One region of the Pseudomonas sp. MBLB4136 genome, then DNA from elsewhere that is predicted to be linked to it. Evidence: riboswitches for the same ligand, from Rfam matches in the RefSeq annotation. Region 1 holds a riboswitch; the other holds the start of a gene.
What was found. A riboswitch is a leader RNA that binds a small molecule or an ion and turns the genes downstream of it on or off. The one in region 1 is predicted to bind cobalamin.
Positions count from the first base shown of each region.

Region 2: linked by a shared signal. The riboswitch ahead of ACSX1D_RS18325 (TonB-dependent receptor family protein) and the one ahead of ACSX1D_RS06500 (cobaltochelatase subunit CobN) in region 1 are both predicted to bind cobalamin.

Region 1 is NZ_CP196713.1:1,423,236-1,430,822, forward strand. It holds gene ttcA (tRNA 2-thiocytidine(32) synthetase TtcA) at 1-431, shown strand, start outside; gene ACSX1D_RS06460 (DNA-3-methyladenine glycosylase I) at 449-1,120, shown strand; gene ACSX1D_RS06465 (NAD-dependent deacylase) at 1,136-1,915, shown strand; gene ACSX1D_RS06470 (C40 family peptidase) at 1,970-2,608, shown strand; gene ACSX1D_RS06475 (C40 family peptidase) at 2,692-3,213, shown strand; gene ACSX1D_RS06480 (O-methyltransferase) at 3,232-3,894, shown strand; gene ACSX1D_RS06485 (hypothetical protein) at 3,916-4,236, shown strand; tRNA gene ACSX1D_RS06490 (tRNA-Ala) at 4,281-4,356, shown strand; gene ACSX1D_RS06495 (GFA family protein) at 4,417-4,764, opposite strand; cobalamin riboswitch at 4,865-5,272, shown strand; gene ACSX1D_RS06500 (cobaltochelatase subunit CobN) at 5,393-7,587, shown strand, end outside.
Region 2 is NZ_CP196713.1:4,000,365-4,007,951, forward strand. It holds gene ispA ((2E,6E)-farnesyl diphosphate synthase) at 1-734, shown strand, start outside; gene dxs (1-deoxy-D-xylulose-5-phosphate synthase) at 893-2,791, shown strand; cobalamin riboswitch at 2,864-3,095, shown strand; gene ACSX1D_RS18325 (TonB-dependent receptor family protein) at 3,196-5,139, shown strand; gene ACSX1D_RS18330 (cobalamin-binding protein) at 5,193-5,990, opposite strand; gene ACSX1D_RS18335 (MFS transporter) at 5,990-6,406, opposite strand; gene ribA (GTP cyclohydrolase II) at 6,403-7,023, opposite strand; gene ACSX1D_RS18345 (retropepsin-like aspartic protease family protein) at 7,148-7,587, opposite strand, start outside.

The DNA of each region.
Region 1 (7,587 bases):
AGATCGGCGCGACCAAGATGGCCCTGGGACATCACCGCGACGATATCCTCGAGACGTTCTTCCTCAACATGTTCTACGGCGGCACCCTCAAGGCCATGCCGCCGAAGCTGCGCGCCGACGACGGGCGCAACGTGGTGATCCGCCCGCTGGCCTACTGCAACGAGGCCGACATCGAGGCTTACGCAAAGCTCAAGGAGTTTCCGATCATCCCCTGCAACCTCTGCGGCTCCCAGGAGAACCTGCAGCGCAAGGTGGTCAAGGAAATGCTCCAGGAGTGGGAGCGCAAGACCCCGGGGCGCACCGAGATCATGTTCCGCGCCCTGCAGAACGTGGTGCCCTCGCAACTGGCCGACCGCAACCTGTTCGACTTCGTCAACCTGAAGATCGACGACGCCGCCACGCCGCGCTTTCTCGACGTGATGAACCTCTGAGCCGGCAAGGACAGCCCATGCGCGACTATCAATGGCTCAACGAGTACTGCCTGAACCGCTTCGGCTCGGCCGCCGCCCTGGAGGCCATGCTGCCGCAGCCGGCCAGCGCCGAGGAGCTGCGCGGGCTGGGCGACGACCGCTACCTGTCGCTGATCAGCCTGCGGATCTTTCGCGCCGGTCTCAAGCACAGCCTGGTGGACGCCAAGTGGGCGGCCTTCGAGGAGGTGTTCTTCGGCTTCGACCCGGAAAAGGTCGTGCTGATGGGCGGCGAGCGCCTGGAGAACCTGATGCAGGACGCGCGGCTGATTCGCCATCTGGGCAAGCTCAAGAGCGTGCCGCGTAACGCCCAGTTCATCCTCGATGAGCGGCGGGAAAAGGGCCGCTTCGGCGCCTTGATCGCCGACTGGCCGGTGACCGACATCGTCGGGCTGTGGAAGTACCTGGCCAAGCACGGCAGCCAGCTGGGCGGGTTGTCGGCGCCACGCCTCCTGCGCATGGTCGGCAAGGACACCTTCATCCCGACCAGCGACATGGTCGCCGCACTCAAGGCTCAGGAGTTCATCGACAAGGCGCCGACCAGCCTCAAGGACCTGGCCGCGGTGCAGGCGGCGTTCAACCACTGGCACGCACAGAGCGGTCGGCCGCTGTGCCAGCTGTCGGTGATGCTGGCGCACACGGTCAATCACTGAGGTCGGGGGCGGGCGATGCAGCAGCAGATCGAGCGTGTCGCCCTGGCCATCGCCCTGGCCAAGCGCGTCCTGGTCATCACCGGTGCCGGCCTTTCCGCCGACTCGGGTCTGCCGACCTATCGCGGTCTTGGCGGCCTGTACAATGGCCACACGGCCGAGGGGCTGTCGATCGAGGCGGCGCTGTCGGGGCCGATGCTGCAACGGGATCCGGCGCTGTGCTGGAAGTACCTGGCGGAGCTGGGCAGGGCCTGTCTCGGCGCCCGGGCCAATGCCGGCCACCTGGCCATCGCCGAGCTGCAGCAGCTCAAACCGCAGTGCTGGTTGCTGACCCAGAATATCGACGGTTACCACCGTGCCGCCGGTAGTCCGCCCGAGCGGTTGATCGAGATCCACGGCGAGCTGGCCCCGTTGTTCTGTCAGTCCTGCGGGGCGGAAGATGCCGAGCTGGCCGAGCATCTGGAGCGGCCGCTGCCACCGCGTTGCCGGCAGTGCGGCGGCATCCTGCGCCCGCCCGTGGTGCTGTTCGAGGAAATGCTGCCGGAAGCTGCCATTGCCAGCCTCTACGCCGAGCTGGGCAAGGGCTTCGATCTAGTGTTGAGCGTCGGCACCAGTGCCAGCTTTCCCTACATAATCGAGCCGGTGCTGCGCACCCGCGAGGGCGGCGGCCTGACCGTGGAGATCAACCCGGGCCGCACCGACCTGAGCGATGAGGTGGATGTTCGCCTGCAAGGGCGGGCCTTAGATGTCCTGCCAGAACTACTGAGTCACATTTCTGCCCAAGGAAATTGCAAATAGGAGCGAGTGAGGGCATAGTCGCCGCCACTTCAGAATTCCGACACGGCTGTGCCCATGCTCAAACGCTTCGCACCCCTCGTGCCTTTCGCACCCCTCGTGCCTTTCGCACTCGTCCTGGTCCTCGCGGGCTGCGCCGGCCAGGCGCCGCAGACGCAATCCAGTGTATTCGGCCCCCTCAGCAAGTCGTCGATGTTCGTCTCGCGCCCCCCCCATGCCGAACCGACCGAGGAAGAACTCGCCGACCTGACCGACGACCAGCCCTATGAAATGCCCCAGCTGGCCGACAGCATCCTGTCCCATGGCCTGTCGCTGGTCGGCACCCGTTATCGCTTCGGCGGCAGCTCGGTGAAGTCCGGCTTCGATTGCAGTGGCTTCATCGGCTACCTGTTCCGCGAAGAGGCCGGCCTGCAACTGCCGCGCTCCACCCGCGAGATGATCAATATCGACGCGCCGCTGGTCGAGCGTGATGAGCTGGAGCCGGGCGACCTGGTGTTCTTCAGCACCAACGGCCGCGGCCGCGTCAGCCATGCCGGCATCTACCTGGGCGATGACCAGTTTATCCATTCGGCCAGTCGCCGCAGTGGCGGCGTGCGGGTCGACAGCCTGGACGACCGCTACTGGAAGCGCAGCTTCATCGAGGCCAAGCGCGTGCTGGCCATGGCGCCCAGCGAGTCGCTCGAGCGCCATCCCTGAGTCGTTGGTGGCGCCTCGGCGGTTGCGCGCCGACGCCTGAGCCGGCAGAGTAGGGCGCATCCAGGCTCAGGATCGCCTCGCTCATGCCCGCTACGCCCCGTGTCGCCTTGTTGCTTCTCGTCGCGCTGCTCAGCGCCTGCGCCGGCCGCCCGGCCGCTCCGCCAACCTCGATTCAGCTTCCCGCCGGTAGCCTTCACGGCAGCTCCGACGACGTGCTATTCCGTGCCTTGGGCCTGGTCGGCACCCCCTACCGCTATGGCGGCAACACCCCCGAAGGGGGCTTTGACTGCAGCGGGCTGATCGGCTATGTCTATCGCGACGCCGCCGGCATCCAGTTGCCCCGTTCGACCCGCGAACTGAGCGCACTGCGCGCGCCGACCATCGGCAGCCGCGAGGCTCTGCAGAGTGGCGACCTGGTGTTCTTCGCCACCAGCGGCGGCAGTCAGGTCAGCCATGCCGGCATCTACGTCGGCAACGGCCGCTTCGTCCATGCGCCCTCCAGTGGTGGCACCGTGCGCCTGGACAGCCTGAGCAACAGCTACTGGCAGCGCACCTACCTGGACGCCAAGCGCGTGTTCAGCGCCGAACTGGCGCGCAACCCCTGATTTCAGGCAGGCCAGCCCATGACCAATCGCACCCTCAACCTCGACGACGCACTGTATCGCTACCTGCTCGAGGTCTCCCTGCGTGAGACGCCGCTGCTCAAGCGCCTGCGCGAGGAGACCGCGCAGCTGGAAAACGCGCGCTGGCAGATCGCCCCGGAGCAGGGCCAGTTCATGGCGCTGCTGGTCAAGCTGACGGGCGCCAGGCGGGTCATCGAGATCGGTACCTTCACCGGCTACAGCGCCATTTGCATGGCCGAGGCCATGCCCGAGGACGGCCGGCTGATCTGTTGCGACATTTCCGGCGACTACAACGCCATGGCCCGGCGCTACTGGGACGAGGCGGGCCTGGCCGGGCGCATCGAGCTGCGCCTGGCGCCGGCCCTGGAGACCCTGGCAGCGATGGCCGGCGAGGAGCAGGACGGGCAGTTCGACCTGATCTTCATCGACGCCGACAAGGCCAACTACCCGGCCTACTTCGAGCATGCCCTGCGCCTGCTGCGCCCGGGTGGCCTGGTGCTGTTCGACAACACCCTGTGGAGCGGTCGGGTGCTCGAGGCCGCGCCGGACAGCGCCGATACCCGCGCTATCCAGGCCCTCAACCTGGCCCTGCGTGACGATGCGCGCATCGACCTGTCGCTGCTGCCCCTGGGCGACGGCCTGACCCTGTGCCGCAAGCGCTGACCCTGAGCTCGCCGCCGTCCCATGGCCGAACCGATTCGCCTGCCGCCCCAGCCCGAAGGCTGTGAGCTCTGCGCCCGCCAGGCGCCCTTGACCCGTCACCACCTGATCCCCAAGGCGTTGCACGACAAGCCCTACGTGCAGAAGCGCTACGCCAGGAGCGAGCGGATCACCGCCACCCTGTGGGTGTGTCGCGCCTGCCATAACCAGATCCACCGGCTGTTCAGCGAGAAGGAACTGGCGCTGCACTACAACAGCCGCGAGGCCCTGTTGAGTGATGAGCGCCTGTGCACCTTCGTCGCCTGGCTGGCGGCCAAACCGGCGGGCTTCATGCCGCGTCACTGAGCCATTGGCGTGCCGTCGAGGGCGGGCTAGATTGAATACTGCACGGGCCGATAGCTCAGCTGGGAGAGCGCCGCGTTCGCAATGCGGAGGTCGGGAGTTCGATCCTCCTTCGGTCCACCAAGTCGAAAAGCCAGGCCTCGGTGGCCTGGCTTTTTTGTCTTCGCTGCAGCTGTCGCCGCTCTAGAGCGCCTTGCCGTCGAACTGCTGGACCGGCACGGCGTCCAGGTCGATGCCTTCGAGGCAGCGGATATTGATCGCCGCCATGGCATTGCCCTTGGGGTCGGTGCCTTCGCCGAAGGGGTGGATGCCGCAGCGCGGGCAGAAGCGGTGCATGATCACATGCTTGTTGAAGCTGTAGGCGGCGGCGTCGCTGTCCGGGGTCAGCAGGTTCAGCCGGTCCCGCGGGACGAACCACATCAAGGCACCCTTGCGCTGGCAGATCGAGCAGTTGCAGGCCACGGCTCCGGCGATCTCGCCCTCCACCTCGAACGCCACCTGGCCGCAATGACAGCGTCCTCGGTATTTCATCGCAACGCTCCTGACGAGTAAGAGGAGGTAGAAGCTTAGCTCCCGTTGCGGGAGGCATCGGGCGCGCCCGTGCATTGACGCCCCGCCTGCCTGTCTCTACCCTGCGCGCCTTGCAACAGGTGCCCCCGACGCCGCGCGTCCGAGGGGTGAAACAGGGAAGTCGGTGCGTTCGGCCTCTACGGGCCCGCAATTCCGACGCTGCCCCCGCAACGGTAGACGAGTCAAACCCGCGCTTTTTACCACTGTGCCTGGGAGACTGTCGGACTTAACGCTGTTCTGCTGCGGAAAGCCGGATTCGGCCATTTTTGCTGCTCTTTTTCGTTGAATAGCCCGCTATTCGCCGCGAAAGACCAACAAAACTGCGCGGGGGTGCCCCCTCGAACCGGACTTTCCCTCGCTACGTACGGTTAAGCCCGCCAGGCTCCGCGCACGGGAAGGTGCGCGGGCCGGCGCCCTTAGAGGCGCGCCGCTCGTGAGCCCGGAGACCGGCCTGTCGCAGTCCACGGCATCGCGGAGGGCGTTGTCCGGCGGGTGGGCCGCGCCCTTGTCGTGGCCCATGCGTCGTCGTTCCTCCGCCTGCCTCTTGCGGTCTGGGTCGCGCGGGTGAGCGCGGCGGAGCTATTACGACATGAGCATGTCCCTTCCACGGTCTGCGTCCTTCCTGACGTGCGCCCTTTCCCTGGGCAGACGCCTGGCGCTCGCCACCTGCCTGGCGCTGAGCGCGCCGCTGGCCGGTGCGGCGCAGATCAACGCCATCGTCTCCGCCTACAGCGCCGCCGAGTTCGCCGCGGCGGTCGCCCAGTTCCAGCGCCAGTATCCCGGCCAGCGGGTCAGCGCGCGGACTCCCGAGCAGCTGGCCGAGCTGGACGATGCCGCCCTGCAGCAATGGCTGGATGCGGGCCAGGTGCTGTTCGGTGCCGGCATCTTCGGCGCCGAGGTGGAGCGTCTGCGGCCCCTGCTGGGCCGGGCGTCAGCCGCCGAGCTGTTCGTCCTGCACAGCGACCATGGCCTGGTGCAGCTCAGCCGCGCCGCCGGTCGTCCACTGTTCGCCTCCCGCGAAGAGGCCGAGCGCCTGGGCGCGGCCAAGCCGGGCGGGGCGCTGGCCCCCTGGCTGCAGGAGCAGCAGCGCGAACATCCGCGCCAGGCCGACTGGCTGAGCGCGCGCAGCTACTGGCTGGCCGGCGGCAGCGAGAACATCGCCGGGCTGCTGGCCTGGCTGGCGGCGCGGGTGGATACCGGCGTGGCGCCGGCGCCGGCCAGGGAGCGGGCGCCGCTGCGCTTCTACCAGGACGGCGAGCTGCGCAGCGCCGAGCAGCTGCGCTGGCGCGGCGAGGCCCTGGTGGCGCTGGTCGACCACGGGCGCGCCGATCGTGCCGGCGACCAGGCGCTCAACGATGCGCTGTGCCGCGCCCTGGGCGAGGCCGGTCTGGCTTGCGTCAGCCTGTTCGCCAACTGGGGTGAGGGCTCCCTGCAGGCGGTGCGCTGGCTCAAGGAGGGCGAGCACCCGCCGTTGGCGGCGGTGGTCGCCCTGCAGGACTTTGTCATCGGCGGCGGCGAGCACCGCGAGCAGGTCACCGAGCTGTTCGGCGAGCTGAACGTGCCGGTGCTCAAGGGCCTGCGCCTGGAGGACCGCAGCGAGGCGGCCTGGCAGCTGTCCAGCGACGGCCTGGCGCGCGACAAGGTGCACTACCAGCTGGCCATGCCGGAGCTGCAAGGCACCAGCCAGGCCATGGTGCTGGCGGCCTGGCGCGAGCGCCAGCTCGACCCGCTGTCCGGCATCCGCTTCGCCATCGGCGAGCCGCTGCCGCACCAGGTCGCCGCGATGAGCGCGCGCATCCAGCGCTGGCGACACCTGCAGCGCACGGCCAACGCCGACAAGCGCCTGGCGATCATCTACTACAACCATCCGCCGGGGCGGCACAACATCGGCGCGGACAACCTCGATGTGCCGCAGTCGCTGTGGCACATCCTCCAGCGCCTGCAGGCCGAGGGCTACGACACCGGGCCGCTGCCGGACAGCCCCGCGGTGCTGCTCGAACTGTTGCAGGAGCGCGGCGTCAACCTGCCGGAGCAGGGCGACGCCCTGGCCGAGATGGCCGGCAAGGTGCAGAGTCTGGGCGCTGAGGAGTACCGCGACTGGTTCGCCACGCTGCCGGCCGCGCTGCAGGCGGAGATGGTCCAGGGCCCCCTGGGTTACTGGCACGCCCAGCTGCGCCGGGCCCTGGCGGCCTCCGAGCTGCAGATCGCCGCGGATATCCTGGCCAGCGGCTCCAGCGAGCTGCACCACGTGCTCGATGGCGTCGAGCACCCGGCGCGGGCCCGCGCCCTGGACCTGCTGGCGCAGCTCGAGGCGCTGTACCGCGCGGCCGTGGCGCAGCCGACCCAGGCCGACTGGGCCCAGGCCGAGGGGTTGATCGCGGCGCTGGTGGCGACCGGCATCGAGGGCCTGCGCGGCTGGGGCGAGGGCCCGGGGCGGGTGATGGTCCGCGACGGCCGCCTGCTGTTGCCGGGGCTGCGGTTCGGCAAGGTATTCGTCGGCCCGCAGCCGCCGCGCGGCTGGGAGGTGGACGAGGAGCTGCTGCACGCCAACCTGGTGTTTCCGCCGCCGCATCAGTACCTGGCCTTCTATCACTGGCTGCGCGAGGGTTTCCGTGCCGACGCGCTGATCCACCTCGGCCGCCACTCCACCTACGAGTTCCTGCCGCGGCGGCGGGCGGGCCTGAGCGACGAGGACTATCCGACGCAGATACTCGGCGACCTGCCGAGCATCTACCCGTACATAGTCGACGGGGTCGGCGAGGGCATTCAGGCCAAGCGCCGCGG
Region 2 (7,587 bases), 2.2 Mb from region 1:
ACGCCGCCTGCGAAGTCCTCGGCGGCCAGGTGCAAGACGCCGACGGCGCGGCCTGCGCGGTGGAGCTGATCCATGCCTACTCGCTGGTCCACGACGACCTGCCGGCCATGGACGACGACGACCTGCGCCGCGGTCAGCCGACCACCCACAAGGCCTTCGACGAGGCCTGCGCCATTCTCGCCGGTGACGGTCTGCAGAGCCTGGCCTTCGAGGTCCTCGCCGACGCCCGCCGCAACCCCCACGACGCCGAGCTGCGCCTGGCGATGATCGCCGCCCTGGCCCAGGCCGCAGGCCCCGCGGGCATGGTCGGCGGCCAGGCCATCGACCTCGGCTCGGTCGGCCAGCAGCTGGACCAGGCGGCCCTGGAAACCATGCACCGGCACAAGACCGGCGCGCTGATCGAGGCCAGCGTGCGCCTCGGCGCCCTGGCCAGCGGCCGCGCCGACGAGGCCGCGCTGAAGGCCCTTCACGCCTATGCCCGGGCCATCGGCCTGGCGTTCCAGGTGCAGGACGATATCCTCGACGTGGAGAGCGACACCGCCACCCTGGGCAAGACCCAAGGCAAGGATGAGGCCAACCACAAGCCGACCTACCCGGCCCTGCTCGGCCTGGAACCGGCCAAGGCCTACGCCCTGGAGCTGCGCGACCAGGCGCTGCACGCCCTGCGCGCCTTCGACAACGGCGCCGAGCCGCTGCGCGAGCTGGCCCGCTATATCGTCGAGCGCCGCCACTGAGGCACCTGGCCGAGCCGCGCCCCGACGGGGACACCGGCCTGCGCGGGTGAATCAGGCCGGGCGGGCAACCCCGCCGCGCTTGCGCGGAGTTATGGCTTAAAGCTTGGCATCGCTTTCGGGTAAACTGCCGCATCTTTTTGCCTATAACGATTCGCCCGATGCCGACGACCTTCGATGAGATCCCCCGCGAGCGCCCGCTGACGCCCCTGCTCGACCGCGCGAACACGCCGGACGAACTGCGCCGCCTGGGCGAAGCCGAGCTGGTGAGCCTGGCCGACGAGCTGCGCCAGTACCTGCTCTACACCGTCGGCCAGACCGGCGGGCACTTCGGTGCCGGGCTCGGGGTGATCGAACTGACCATCGCCCTGCACTACGTCTTCGACACCCCGGACGACCGCCTGGTGTGGGACGTCGGTCATCAGGCCTATCCGCACAAGATCCTCACCGGCCGCCGCGAGCAGATGAGCAGCCTGCGGCAGAAGGACGGCATCGCCGCCTTCCCACGCCGCAGCGAGAGCGAGTACGACACCTTCGGCGTCGGCCACTCCAGCACCTCGATCAGCGCAGCCCTGGGCATGGCCATCGCCGCCCGCCTGGACAACAGCAAGCGCAAGAGCGTGGCGGTGATCGGCGACGGCGCCCTGACCGCCGGCATGGCCTTCGAGGCGCTGAACCACGCCTCGGACGTCAGCGCCAACATGCTGGTGATCCTCAACGACAACGACATGTCGATCTCCAAGAATGTCGGTGGCCTGTCCAACTACCTGGCCAAGCTGCTCTCCAGCCGCACCTACGCCAGCATGCGCGAAGGCAGCAAGAAGGTGCTGTCACGCCTGCCCGGCGCCTGGGAGATCGCCCGCAAGACCGAGGAACACGCCAAGGGCATGCTGGTGCCCGGCACCCTGTTCGAGGAACTGGGCTGGAACTACATCGGCCCGATCGACGGCCACGACCTGCCGACCCTGCTGGCCACCTTGCGCAACATGCGCGACCTGGAGGGGCCGCAGTTCCTCCACGTGATCACCAAGAAGGGCAAGGGCTTCGCCCCGGCCGAGGCCGACCCGATCGGCTACCATGCGATCACCAAGCTGGAGCCGATCAACGCGCCGGCGAACGCGCCGAAGAAGCCCTCCGGGCCCAAGTACTCCAACGTCTTCGGCCAGTGGCTGTGCGACATGGCCGCGCAGGACAACCGCCTGGTCGGCATCACCCCGGCGATGAAGGAAGGCTCCGACCTGGTGGCCTTCAGCGAGCGCTACCCGCAGCGCTACTTCGACGTGGCCATCGCCGAGCAGCATGCGGTGACCCTGGCCGCCGGCATGGCCTGCGACGGCGCCAAGCCGGTGGTGGCGATCTACTCGACCTTCCTGCAGCGCGCCTACGACCAGCTGATCCACGATGTCGCGGTGCAGAACCTCGACGTGCTGTTCGCCATCGACCGTGCCGGCCTGGTCGGCGAGGACGGCCCGACCCACGCCGGCAGCTTCGACCTGTCCTACCTGCGCTGCATCCCCGGCATGCTGGTGATGACCCCCAGCGACGAGAACGAGCTGCGCCGCATGCTCACCACCGGCTACCAGTACCTGGGCCCGGCGGCGGTGCGCTACCCGCGCGGCAGCGGCCCCGACGCCAGCATCGAGCCGGGCCTGCAACCGCTGGAGATCGGCAAGGGCGTGGTCCGCCGCCAGGGCAGGCGCATCGCCCTGCTGGCGTTCGGCGTGCAACTGGCCGAGGCGCTGAAGGTCGGCGAGACCCTGGACGCCACGGTGGTCGACATGCGCTTCGTCAAACCCCTGGACGAGGCCCTGCTGCGCCAGCTGGCCACCGAGCACGAGCTGCTGGTGACCATCGAGGAGAACAGCATCATGGGCGGCGCCGGCAGCGCGGTCAGCGAGTACCTGGCCCGTGAGGACCTGCTCAAGTCGGTGCTGCACCTGGGCCTGCCGGACTACTACGTGGAGCACGCCAAGCCGGCGCAGATGCTCGCCGAATGCGGCCTTGACGAGGCCGGCATCGAGGCCGCCATCCGTCGCCGCCTGGCCATGTTGCCAGCCTGATCGACGCGGCGCGGGCGACCAACGTCCGCGCCGCAGCATTGCTTTACCCGCCGCAGCCCCTTATGGTGCGCGGCGTTTCAAGTTGTCCGAGGTCGCGGCCATACCAGCCGCGTGAAAAGGGAAGCAGGTGCGCCGCTGTCAGCCGACAGCCGCCAAGCCTGCGCTGCCCCCGCAACGGTAATCGACAGCCGCCGAGCGACACCCGCTCTGGCGCCGGCTTTCCCGACACACCACTGGGTACGCCCGGGAAGGTGGGAAAATCGCAGTCGACAGCCCGGAGACCTGCCTCGGCGCAATCTGACTGGTGTTGCGGAGGGCATCACCGTCAAGCGCTGGCACCCGTCCGCTTGCCCGTGCTTGTCCCTGCCCTCCTCAAAAGACTTCTCCCTTTTGAGGATTTACCCATGAAACTGTCCCCTCTCGCCCTCGCCGTAGCGCTGACCCCGAGCCTGGTACTGGCTGCCGAGCCCGCCGAACCCTATCAGGCCCAGCCATTGGTGGTGACCCGCGGCACCCCCCTGCAGAAGCCCGCGCCGGCCAGCGTCCGGGTGATCGACCGCAAACAGATCGAGAAAAGCGCCGCCCACAACCTGATCGAAGTGCTGCGCGGGCAGGCGGGGCTGCAGGTTCGCGACACCCTGGGCGACGGCAACCGCGCGTCGATCAGCCTGCGCGGCTTCGGCGAGAATGCGGTGAACAACACCCTGGTGCTGGTCGACGGCCGCCGCCTGAACAATCCCAGCCTCAACGGCCCCGACCTCAACAGCGTGCCCCTGGCCAACATCGAGCGCATCGAGATCATCCGCGGCGCCGGCACCGTGCTCTACGGCGACCAGGCGGTAGGCGGGGTGATCAACATCATCACCCGCACGCCAGTCGACAACGAAGCCTATGTGGAGACGACCCAGGGCAGCCACGACCTGGAGGCCTATCGCGGGCATCTGTTCCAGCAGCTAGGCGCCGGGTTCTCCGTCTATGCCAGCGGCGAAACGCGCCACACCGACAATTATCGCGACCACAACAACGCCAGCTACAGCAACGGTTTCGCCCGGCTGCGCTACGATCACGCCGATGGTTGGGCACTGTATGAGTACCAGAGCACCGACGATGAACTGCTCTACCCCGGCGCCCTGACCATTGCCCAACGCCGCGCGGACCGCAAGGCGAGCACCTCCAACGAGTGGAACGACAGCAAGACCCAGGTCCACCGCTTCGCCTTGGAACAGGCCATCGGCGCCAACTGGACCGGCAACTTCGATTACAGCTTCCGCGACTCCGATGGCGTAGGCCTGATTTCCGGCAGCCCGTTCAATGACGGCACCCGTGTGGAGAGCTTCAGCCCGCGCCTGACGGCCCACTTCGATAGCGGCCTGGGGCGCAGCGAGTGGCTGATCGGCCACGACCACATCACCAGCGATTACCAGGCCGCCTACGCCAGCTTTCCGAGCTTCAGCAGCCTGGCGCGCCAGACTCAGCGCGACTGGTACACCCAACTGAGTCAGCCCCTTGCCAGCGATGTCAGCCTGATCCTGGGCTACCGCGCCAGCGAGGCGGAGGACCGCAACAAGCGCAACGACCTCAGTCATACCGACCGGGAAGGCAGCACCAGCGTTGCCCTGCAGTGGCAGGCGAATCAGCAGACCAGCCTGTTTATCAAGCGCGAAGATGTGCTGCGCTGGGCCAACGTCAATGAGAACGCCTCAGTCGGGCCCGGCGTGACCTTCCTCAAGCCACAGACCGGTGAGTCCTGGGAAAGCGGAATCGAGTGGCGCGATGGCAGCCAGCGTTACCAGGCCACTCTCTACCGCCTGGATCTGGAGGACGAGCTGCTGTACGACCCGCTCGCCGAACACTCCGTATTCGGCCCTGGCGCCGGCGCCAATATCAACCTGGACAAGACCCGTCGCCAGGGCCTGCTGCTCGAGGGTGAGGGTTCGCTGACCAACAAGCTCAGTGTCGGTGCCCAGTACAGCTTCACCGACTCGGAGTTCCGCGCCGGCCAGAACAAGGGCAACGAAGTGCCCTGGGTGTCCCGTCATAGCGCCGGCGCACACCTGAACTACATCGTCCTGCCGGGACTGAACGCCTATCTGGAAGCGATCTACACTGGCGCCCGCTACCTCTCCAGCGACGACGCCCATGTCCTGCCGCGCGAAGGGGGCTATACCCTGTTCAACGCCGCCCTGAAATACGAGTACCGCCAGTTCAACGCCAAGCTGCGGGTCAACAACCTCACCGGCAAGCGCTACGACAGTTTCGCCACCTACTCCGCCTGGACACCGGGAAACAAGGGACTGTATCCAGCACCGGAAGAAGATGTGCAACTGAGCGTCGGCTATCGCTTCTAAGCCGCCACCTACAACAAGGCCCCGCAATCGCGGGGCCTTGTGCATTCAGAGGGCTACTGCGCGTCCGCCAGCCGGGCGCACAGTTTCTCGGTCGCCGCCAGCATCTGGAAACTGGGCCGTTCCAGGCCCTTGTCCGGCACCGGCCAGAGTTGCTTGCGCTTTACCGCGGTCAACTGCGGCCAGCGCCGCCAGCCGTCCAGCTGGGCGCCGCTGCCGGCGAGGATAACCTCGGGATCGCGCTGCAACACGGACTCGACGCTGACCTGCGGCGCCGGCAGGCTCAGGTCGGCGAAGACGTTCTCGGCGCCGCACAGGCGCAGGGCGTCGCTGATGATCTGGCGCCCGCCTATGGTGTACAGCGGCTTGTCCCAGATCTGATAGAACACCCGCAACGGCCGCTCGCGGCGATAGCGCCGGCTCAGCTCGGCCCGGCGCTCGTCGAAGCGCTGGCGCAACGACTCCCCTTGCGCCTGGCGACCGATGCGCGCGCCGATCTCGGCGAACTGGGCGGCGAGATTGGTCAGGTCGCGTGGTTCCACGACCAGTAGGGGAATGCCGAACGCCTGCAGCTGCTGGCGCTGGGCCGGGCCGATGCTGTCGGGCCAGAGCAGTACCAGATCGGGCTGCAGCTTGAGCAGGCTTTCCATTTCCAGCTGGCCATAGCGCCCCACCGACGGCAGGTGGCTCAGCGCGGCGGGGCGCTCGCCGCCATCCAGCACGCCGACCAGCAGGTCGGCAGCTTCGAGCTCCAAGACGATCTCACTGAGCGAGGGTGCCAGGCTGACCACCCGCTCCACCGCCAGCGCCGGCCAGGCCAGCAGCGCGAGCAGGCACAGCCCCAGGCGCGTCATCAGCCGAGCTGGCGGGGAATACGGTAGAGGTAGAACAGCACCAGGCTGGACAGCGCCAGGAGCAGCAGCGGAATGCCCTCCAGACCGGCGAACAGCGCAACGGCGGCGACCCAGGCCGGCAGCGCGGCGACCAGCATGGCCCGCCCTCGGCACTCGCCCAGCGCCTGCCAGGCGGCTGGCTCCTGCGGCGTATCCAGGGCTTTCTCGGTAGCCACCAGGGCACGCTTGTAGGCACGAAACAGCGGCAGGCTGGCGAACATCGCCAGCAGGCCGGCGATGAACAGCGGCATGGCCAGCGGCCCCGGCTGGCGAGCGCCGCCGAACACCAGGTTGAGGACGAACAGCGGCGCCAGGGCCAGGGTCAGCAGCCCCCACCAGCGGAGCGCCAGGCGCCGGCGCTGCTCGCTGCGACTCACGGCGCTTCCTCGACCTCGCCCTGGTGCAGGCTGCCGAGCAGATGGCCGAGCTTGCCGGCCTTGGTCGCCAGGTACTTCTTGTTGTGCGGATTGTGGTCGATCTGCAGCGGCACACGGGTGGCCACGCTGATGCCCATGTCGCCCAGAGCCTTGACCTTGCGCGGGTTGTTGGTCATCAGCTTGAGTTCGCGAATGCCCAGGTGCTCGAGCATCGGCCGGCAGATCGCGTAGTCGCGCTGGTCGGCGCCGAAGCCCAGGCGCTCGTTGGCCTCCACGGTATCGGCGCCGCCATCCTGCAGCTCGTAGGCGCGGATCTTATTCAGCAGGCCGATGCCACGGCCTTCCTGGCGCAGATAGAGCAGCACGCCACGGCCCTCGCTGGCGATCGCCCGCAGGGCCGCCTCGAGCTGGAAGCCGCAATCGCAGCGCAGGCTGAACAGCGCGTCGCCGGTCAGGCATTCGGAGTGCAGGCGCCCCAGCACCGGCTCGCCGTCGGCCACATCGCCGAAAGTCAGCGCGACATGCTCCTTGCCGGTGGCCTCCTCGAGAAAACCATGCATGGTGAACACGCCAAACGGCGTGGGCAGTTGGGAGGCGGCGACGAACACGACAGGCACCGGATGCTCCTAAGAAGAATAAGGGCTGGGAAGTGGCAAGGGCGGCATTGTAACAGCAGCCCCCGCCGGCGGGTCAGCCTGAATTACCGATGATAGGTATCGAAACGCGCCGATCGGCCCGGGCTCAGTGCTTGGACTCGAGCATCAGCACATCCTGCTCGACCTTCCAGCCGACCCGGCTGAGAAAGCTCATGCCGAGCAGGGCCTCGGTCGGCGCGCCGCCCTCCAGCACCACCGCCTCGACGCCCAGCACCTCGAGGCCGCCGACCTTGACGCTCTTGAGGTCGACCCGCCAGCCGCGCGCCGTGCCGCTGGCGGTGTTGACCTGCAAGGGCCGGCCGCTCACCCGGTAGTCGATACCCAGACGCCGGGCCTGGCCATCATTGAGGGCGACCGCGGTGGCCCCGCTGTCGACCAGGAACTGCACCGGATGGCCATTCACCGAGCCGGCCACCCAATAATGCCCGCCGACGCCCTTGGCAATGCTCAACTGGCGCTTGCTCGCCTCGGCGAAGCCATCGCTGTACTCGCGACTGAGGCCATAGCTGCGCTCGACGCCATCGA